2 regions of the Streptomyces sp. NPDC001220 genome follow, and region 2 is predicted to be linked to the other one. Evidence: riboswitches for the same ligand, from Rfam matches in the RefSeq annotation. Region 2 holds a riboswitch; the other holds the start of a gene.
The links. Region 2 has a riboswitch for S-adenosylmethionine ahead of thrC (threonine synthase). Riboswitches for the same ligand answer to the same signal wherever they lie in the genome.
Positions count from the first base shown of each region.

Region 1: linked by a shared signal. The riboswitch ahead of ACWDGI_RS09590 (putative leader peptide) and the one ahead of thrC (threonine synthase) in region 2 are both predicted to bind S-adenosylmethionine.

Region 1 covers NZ_JBSFJE010000003.1:348,804-353,170, forward strand. The annotation lists gene ACWDGI_RS09580 (ABC transporter permease) at 1-482, opposite strand, end outside; gene ACWDGI_RS09585 (ABC transporter substrate-binding protein) at 486-2,105, opposite strand; gene ACWDGI_RS09590 (putative leader peptide) at 2,356-2,472, opposite strand; SAM riboswitch class IV at 2,508-2,621, opposite strand; partial or broken gene ACWDGI_RS09595 (MFS transporter) at 2,950-3,246, shown strand; gene ACWDGI_RS09600 (winged helix-turn-helix domain-containing protein) at 3,552-4,337, opposite strand.
Region 2 covers NZ_JBSFJE010000010.1:150,878-155,244, forward strand. The annotation lists gene ACWDGI_RS24385 (alpha,alpha-trehalose-phosphate synthase (UDP-forming)) at 1-1,175, opposite strand, end outside; gene ACWDGI_RS24390 (glucosyl-3-phosphoglycerate synthase) at 1,258-2,202, opposite strand; SAM riboswitch class I at 2,360-2,522, shown strand; gene thrC (threonine synthase) at 2,541-3,827, shown strand; gene ACWDGI_RS24400 (MoaD/ThiS family protein) at 3,874-4,149, shown strand.

The DNA of each region.
Region 1 (4,367 bases), on a different contig from region 2:
GAGAACACCTCGACCAGCAGCAGACCCACCCAGAACGTCGGGACCGACACCCCCAGCGGGGGCAGCGACAGCAGCAGCTGCCGCAGCCACCGTTGCGAGGTGTACGTCGCCACCACCGCGAGGCCGCCGCCGAGCAGCACCGCAAGCAGCAGCGCGGCACCGGTCAGCTGGAGCGTCTGCGGCAGCGCGTCGGCCAGCGTGGAGGTCACCGGGCGGCCGGTGGAGACCGCGTCGCCGAAGTCCCCGCGCACCGCCCGGCCCAGATACTCCGCGTACTGCACCAGCACGGGCTTGTCGAAGCCGTACTCGTGCCGCAGCTTGGCGAGTTGGGCCGGGTCGACCTCCCCCGAGTCCACTCCCGCCCCGGCCATCGCGGAGACCGGGTCGCCGGGCAGGAAGTCCAGCACCAGGAAGGACACCGAGTAGGCCGCCCAGAGCACCCCGACCGCCTGCGCCAGCCGTTTGATCACGTAGCGCCGCATCCGCTAGCCGATCCAGGTGTCGTGCAGCTGGACGCGGCTGCCGGAGTCGAATGCGAGGTCGTGCACCTTGTTCGCGACGCCCAGCTGGGTCTGGAGCTCCACCACCGGCACGTTGTACGCGTTCCGCACGATCAACCGCTGTGCCTCGGTGACCAGTTGCCTGCGCTTCGCGGTGTCCGTGGTCGCGGCCTGCGCGGACAGCGCCGTGTTCAGCGAACTGGCGGGCAGGTGGTAGAAGTTGGCCAGCTGGGTGGAGAAGGAGCTGCGCAGGATGTCCGGGTCGGCGCGGGTCGTGTTCCCCCACACCACGTCGAAGTCACCCGACTGGAGCGTGGTGGCGAACTGGGTGACCGGGAGCTGCTTGAGCACCACGTCGATCCCGACGGCCTTGAGCTGCTGCTGGACCAGCTCCAGCGCGGGCTGGTTGGTGGCCGCGTTCGGGAACCAGCTGATGGTCAGGCTCAGCTTCTTGCCGCCCTTGGTGCGGATGCCGTCGCCGCCTGCCTTCCAACCGGCCTCGTCCAGCAGGGACTTGGCCTTGGCCGCGTCGAAGGCGAGGTCGGTGGAGAGGTCGGTGTAGTCGGGCGTGGTGTGCGCCAGGATGCTGGTCGCCGGCTGGGTGCCGGTCGGGAAGACGGTGTCGGCGATCTGCTTCCGGTCGACGGCGGCCAGGATCGCCTGGCGCACCTTCGTGTCCTTGAGCAGGGGCCGCGAGTTGTTGAGTCCCAGACCGAACACCACGCCGGGGTTGGCCCGGCTCTGGAGGGCGACCTGGCCGCCCTTGAGCGCCGCCTCGTTGGCCTTGCCGACGCTGCTGATCACGTCCACCTGCCCGGACTGCAGACTGCCGGCCCGCACTCCGGCCTCGGGCACGACCTTGAACACCAGCTTGTCCAGGTAGGCCTCGCCCTTCTTCGACCACAGCGAGGAACCCCAGTCGTACCCGGTCCGCCTGGCCAGGGTGACCGACTGGTTCTGCACGTACTGCTTCAGCACGAACGGCCCGGAGCCGACCACGCCGTCACTGCACTTCTGCTGCGGGGACTTCTTCACGCTCGCCGACGACTCGATACCCAGCGAGTGGGTCGAAGTCGCCTGCAGGAACTGGGCGTTGGGCTGCTTGAAGGACACCTTGACGGTGAGCGGGTCGACCACGGTGGTGCTTTCGACACCGCTCAGATAGCCCTCCGCGAGGGTGCCCAGGGCGCCGAGGTCCGGCACCGCGTCGAAGTTGTCCTTGACCACCTGGGCGGTCAGCTTCGAGCCGTCGCTGAAGGTGACCCCCGGCCGCAGATGGAACGTGAACGTCGTCGCGTCGCTGCTGATGTCCCAGCTCTTGGCGAGCCACGGCACGATCTTGCCGGTCTTCGGGTCCTGGTCGGTGAGGGAGTCCACGATCTGGCGCACCGAGTAGATGGTGTCGTTGCTTCCCACCTGCTGCGGATCCACGCAACCGGCGTCGGATCCCACCGCGAAGGTCAGGGTGCCGCCGGACTTCGCCCGGCCGCTTCCGCCGCCGGAGCCGTCGTCGCCCGAACCGCACGCGGTCAGCAGGACACTGGTGGTCAGGAGCGCGGCCAGGGGCGCCCATCGGGAGGGTCTGAAATCCGGAAGTGCAGTCACGGAGGGCTTTCTCCTACTCGTGTCACCCGGCACGGGGTGCCGGGCTTCGGGGCGCGAGGCACGGCCGTGCAGGGGCGTGCAGGGGCGTGCAGGGGCGTGCGGCCCCGGCCGGATCGGCGCCGGCCGGGGAAGCGCAGTGCAGACGGAGGACGAACGGAGGCAGGTGGACGACACCGGGGACCGGTGACGGGGAAAGGCGCCGCGAAGGGCCAGGCCGGTGACGAGGGTCAGCCGGCGGCAGGCGGGCCGGTCAGGCCCGACAGAGGCAGCTGGTCGAGCGCTTCAGATCGATGTGGCGCCGGCGCGAGAGCCGGGAGTACGCCGTGGCGTCGGCGGGGGAGGCAGCCGGGTCGTCGCCGTGTCGCATGCCGGTCCCTCCTCGTCTCCGGCCCCGGTCACGGGGCCACGCGCTTGCGGGAGTCGTCGCTGACCCCGCCGGGCTTTCACCTGGAGCACCCCACCGCGGGGGAGGGTTGCCGGTCAGCGAGCCAGGGCTTGACGCTGACACTCAATGCCGTTGGCGATCGTACGGATCGGTTTTGGCGTACGTCAATGCCGCATCCGGCGCCCTGTTCGAGAAGACGGGACCGTCTCACGTGCCGGGACGCGCGGTGGACGCACCTGGTGCCGTGTGCTTTGATCCGGCCATGGAGACCGCAGGTCAGGCACGCACGGTGCGGCTCGACCCGTTCTGGGTGGGCCGCCGCGCCGACCAGTTCGACCAGACCTGTCGCTGACCGCTCGCGCTCCCTTCACCCTTCTCCAGCCGCGAACACGCCGTCGCCGAGCGGCCGTTCCCGCCCCTGTGCGTCCCAACTCGTCGTGACTTGCCGGAGAGAGAGGCATGGCCGTCAACAGCAGCGCTCCGACAGGGGTGTTCGCCGCGCTACGGGTCCGTGACTACCGGATCTACTGGAGCACCGGCCTGGTGTCCAACATCGGCAGCGCCATGCAGGGGGTCGCGCTGGACTGGTTCGTCCTGACGCTCACCCACAGCGGAACCGCGCTCGGCTGGGTCGCCGGACTCCAGTTCGCCCCCGTACTGCTGTTCGGCCTGTGGGGCGGGGTCATCGCGGACCGGTACGACCGCCGGACCCTGCTGCTGTGGACCCAGACGCTGTACGCGGTCCAGGCCCTGCTCCTGACGGTCATCGTCTTCTCCGGGCATGGCGCGCTGTGGCTGCTGTACGTGCTGTCGTTCGGCCGCACCGCCCGGCCCCCGGTCGGCGTCGGCGACGGCATCGGCATCGGGATCAGGCTCGGCGTCGGCGTCGGCGTCGGCGTCGGCATCAGGCTCGGCGTCGGCACCGGCATCGGCGTCAGCGACGGCGCCGACCGGCCGCTCGCCGTCCCCCGATCACCGGCCGCCACACGAACCGTCCGTCGGAGAAACGCCCCCTGCCGTCCGCCGGAGAAGCGCCCCATGATCGCCCGTGACCCGGGCCGTCAGCCGCTCTCGGCCGGTGCCGGTGCCGGTGCCGGTGTCGCGCGCAGGCGGAAGCCGACGCCCCGTTCCGTCGTGAGCAGAGCCGCTGCACGGGGGCCCAGTTTGCGACGGATGCGGTGGATGTGCAGGTCGACGGAGCGGCTGCGGCTGCCCGCCCATTCGCCCAGCCCCGAGCGCAGGTCCTCCCGGGTGATGACCCGGCCGTTGCCGCGCAGCAGGGCGGTCAGCAGCCGGAACTCCAACGGGGTCAGGGCGACGGGAGCACCGTCCACCAGCATGCGCTGCCCGCCCGGGTCCAGACTGATCGGGGACGGGGCGGCGGCCACGTAGGACCCGGGCAGCGTGCCGCCGGGCACCACCGGCAGGCCCGCGGCGCGCCAGGCCTCGTAGCCGCCGGCGATGTCGGTGGCCCGCACCAGTCCGAGGTCGTGCAGCCCGGCGGCGGCCATGCTCGACATGTAACCCTGCGAGCACATGATGATCGCGCGCAGGGAGTGGTCGACGGCCTCCTCGATGCGCCAGGCGCTGCACGGGTCCAGCCGCCACTCCAGCACGTTCCGGTCCATGACGAGGGAACCGGGGATCTCGCCCTCGGCGCGTCGCACCAGGTCCGCGCGGACGTCCACCAGCAGGGCGCCGTCGCCCAGTTCACGGGCCGCGTCCGCCGGGGCCAGCCGCGTCAGGCGGGTACGGGCACGGACCAGTAACTCGTCGATCGAGGAGTGACCGGTGTCAGGTGTGCCGTCCGAGAGCCCCGCGGGCCGGATGTGCGCCGGTGACTGCATCGCGAGCAACTCCCGTGTCGTGCCTCGGAG
Region 2 (4,367 bases):
TCCTTGGCGACCAGGTTCATGCCGTCCCGGATCGGGTTCACCAGGGCCACGTCGGCCAGCCGGTAGGCCGCCAGCGACCTCGCGAAGTCGTCCTTCACATGCAGCACCACCGGCGTCCAACCCGCCGTCCCGTACGCCGCGTTGATCTCGTCCGCGACCCGCTGCACCTCGGCCGTGTAGTCGCGGTACACCGCGAGGTCCTGCCGCGACGGATACGCGAACGCGACATGCACCACCCGCTCCCGCCACTCGGGGTGGTCGTCGAGCAGCTGCCGGTACGCCAGCAGCCCCCGCACGATGTTCTTCGACAGCTCGGTCCGGTCCACCCGGACGATCGTCCTGCGGCCCTCCCCGATCTCCTCGCGCAGCGCCCGCATCCGCTCGTCCACGTCCGGCTCGTGGGACCGCTTCCGCAGGAACTCCGCGTCGGCCCCCAGCCCGTGCACCCCGATCCGGGTCTCCCCGGCCGTCGGGATCCCCGGGCCCAGCACCGCGTGACAGCAGGCCACGAACGCGTCCGCCCACCGCCGGGTCAGGAACGCCGCGTGATCGGCGCCCAGGATCCCGCTCAGCAGCTCCGCCGCGATGTCGTCGGGGAGCAGCCGGAAGTAGTCCGGCGGTGCCCACGGGGTGTGGGAGAAATGGCCGATACGGAGATCCGGCCGCAGCCGGCGCAGCATCCGCGGGGCCAGCGCCAGGTGGTAGTCCTGGATGACGACCACCGCGCCCTGGCCCGCCTCCTGCGCCAGCGCCTCCGCGAACGCCTGGTTGTAGGCCTGGTACGACGCCCACCGCTGCCGGAACTCCGCGTCGAAGACCGGCTCCAGCGGGGTCTGGTAGAGCATGTGGTGGACGAACCAGAGCACCGAGTTCGCGATGCCGTTGTACGCGTCCGAGAACACGTCCGGGTCGATGTCGAGCATCCGGACCTGCTGTCCGCCGGTGTCCCCGGCCGGCAGCCGGCCGCCCTCGGCCCGCCGCACCGCCTCCCGGTCACCGTCGCTCAGCGCCGCGCACACCCACACCGCGTTCGCGTCCGGCCCGATCGCCGACAGCCCCGAGACCAGCCCGCCGCCGCCGCGTCTGGCGTGCAGGGCACCGCCTTCGCCCACGTCATACGAAACCGGGCCGCGGTTGGACGCGACCAGCACCTCAGCACCGCCGGTGGAAGCCATACGCCACAACCTAGCCCGGCCCGGAAACGCTCAAACGTACGGCTACGCCCGACGCGCCGCCGTATACGGCCGTACGACGAAGTCACGCCACCCGGCGCTCGGCGTACTCGGCGATCTCCGCCATCGGCGGCCGTTCCTCGGTGTCCACGGAGTAGGTGCGCGGTTCGAAGCCGTCCTCACCCCGCTCGAACTGGGTGAGGGAGGGGCGGATCAGGTGGCCGCGGGCCAGCCGCAGCTGGGCCGTGCGGTAGATCGCGGCGGACATCCGGCCGAGGGCCTGGCCGTCCTGGTGACGGTGTTTGCGGACCCCCACGTCGACCTGGGCGAGGGCGTCCAGGCCCACCAGGTGCAGGGCGTCGACCAGCATGCCCAGTTCCACGCCGTAGCCGACCGGGAAGGGGAGCTGTTCGAGGAGCGAGCGGCGGGCCGCGTACTCGCCGCCGAGCGGCTGGACGAACCCGGCCAGCTGCGGCCAGTGCATGTTCAGCAGCGGGCGGGCCATCAGTTCGGTGACCCTGCCGCCCTGTCCGGCCGAGCCGGCGAGCGGGCGGTCGTACATCGCCTTGACCAGGTCCACGTCCGGGTCGGTCAGCAGCGGGCCGACGATCCCGGTGACGAAGTCGGAGGAGAACTCCCGCAGGTCTGCGTCGACGAAGCAGACGATGTCCCCGGTGGTGACGAGGAGGGAGCGCCAGAGGACCTCGCCCTTGCCGGGGACGGTGGGGATGCGCGGCAGGATCGTGTCGCGGTGCACGACCCGGGCGCCGGCCGCCGCGGCCACCGCCGCCGTACGGTCGGTGGAGCCGGAGTCGACGACCACGAGCTCGTCGACGAGCGGCGCCTGCCGCATCAGGTCGTGACGGATGATCGCGACGATGTCGCCGACGGTCGCCTCCTCGTTGAGCGCGGGCAGCACCACGGAGACGGACTGTCCGGTGCGCTGCTTGGCGGCGAGTATCCGGTGCAGCGGGCGGTCGTTCATGGACCAGGAGCGGGTGGCCAGCCAGCGCTCGACTTCTTCCAGCACAGTCAGCGGCTCCTCACTGTCACGATCACACTGCGAGGTGTGATCCATCTCGCGGTTCGGACGACTCTCTCAACTGTCCTGGCCTTCGGTTACAGTCTTGAACAACGCCGATGACCATCGCATGTCCTGGGGTCACCGGTCGTTGACAACCGCATACCGCTCATCCAGAGGGGCAGAGGGATACGGCCCGATGAAGCCCCGGCAACCCTCCAGTCGGTTACTCGCTGATCGCTGATCACTGTCGATCACTCGCGAGGCTCCCGGCTAGGGAAGGTGCCAAATCCGTCTCACGGCGAGATGCGTCGTGAGGAAGATGAGGAGAAAGGGCCTCGCCTCACATGGCTGTGCAGACTGCTGCGACCACCACCGACTCCACGACCGTCGACCTCGGTCCCGCCACTGCCCTGAGCTGCCGCGAGTGCGGCCACCGCGTGCCGCTCGGCCCGGTGTTCGCCTGCGAGGAGTGTTTCGGCCCGCTCGAAATCGCGTACGACTTCTCGGCCTACGACACCGAGGAGCTGCGGAAGCGGATCGAAGCGGGTCCCGCGAACATCTGGCGTTACGCGCCGCTGCTGCCCGTCCCCGCGGACGTGGCGACCAAGCCGAACATCAACCCGGGCTGGACCAAGCTCGTCCAGGCCGACAACCTGGCGAAGGAGCTCGGCGTCACCGGCGGCCTGTACGTCAAGGACGACTCCGGCAACCCGACGCACTCCTTCAAGGACCGGGTCGTCGCCCAGGCCGTCGAGGCCGCGCGCGCCTTCGGCTACACCACGCTCTCCTGCTCCTCCACCGGCAACCTGGCCGGGGCGGTCGGCGCCGCCGCCGCCCGGGCCGGCTTCCGCTCCTGCGTGTTCATCCCGCACGACCTGGAGCAGGGCAAGATCGTCATGGCCGCGATCTACGGCGGCGAGCTCGTCGGCATCGAGGGCAACTACGACGACGTGAACCGTTTCTGCTCCGAGCTGATCGGCGACTCGGCCGGCGAGGGCTGGGGCTTCGTCAACGTCAACCTGCGGCCGTACTACGCGGAGGGCTCCAAGACCCTGGCGTACGAGATCTGCGAGCAGCTCGGCTGGCGGATCCCGGACCAGCTGGTCGTCCCGATCGCCTCCGGCTCGCAGCTCACGAAGATCGACAAGGGGCTGCAGGAGCTGATCAAGCTCGGGCTCGTCGAGGACAGGCCGTACAAGATCTTCGGCGCGCAGGCCGAGGGATGCTCGCCGGTGTCGGTGGCCTACAAGGCGGGCCACGACGTGGTGCGGCCGCAGAAGCCGAACACCATCGCCAAGTCGCTGGCCATCGGCAACCCGGCCGACGGGCCGTACGTCCTGGACATCGCGCGCCGTACCGGCGGTGCGGTGGAGGACGTCACCGACGAGCAGGTCGTCGACGCGATCAAGCTGCTCGCGCGGACCGAGGGAATCTTCGCGGAGACCGCGGGCGGGGTGACGGTCGGAGTCACCAGGAAGCTCATCGAGAATGGGCTGATCGATCCGGCGAAGTCGATCGTTGTACTCAACACGGGTGATGGACTGAAGACGCTGGACGCCGTGGCGGGGACCGGGCTCACGGCGACTATCCGCCCGAATCTCGAGTCTTTCCGCGAGGCCGGGCTCGCCTGAGACAGCTGTTGGAAACCAGGGCGTTGCCCCGATCGGAGGTTCAAACGTGAGCGTCACCGTTCGCATCCCCACCATCCTGCGCACCTACACCGGTGGTCAGGCCGAAGTCAGCGCCGAAGGCGGCACCCTCGGCGAGGTCATCTCCGACCTGGAGAAGAACCACACCGGGATCGCCGGCCGTGTTCTCGACGACGAGGGCAAGCTGCGCCGGTTCGTGAATGTGTACGTCAATGACGACGACGTGCGGTTCGAGCAGGGACTTCAGACGGCCACCCCGGACGGTGCCGGCGTCTCCATCATCCCGGCCGTGGCCGGCGGCTGACCTGCTGACAGGCTGATCGAATGACCGAACATTACCTTCGGTAACGCCGATCACCCACTGTTCATTCGATTGCCCCCTCCGTGAGAGAAGCGGAGGGGGCAATTCTGTGTGGTTGAGCGCGGTACAGTTGGGGAACACGGTCCCGATCTCCAGGTCGGGAGCCCTGTATTCGATACCGCTGACCCGACAAGAAGTAGCCAAAGTGTGCGGGTTATATG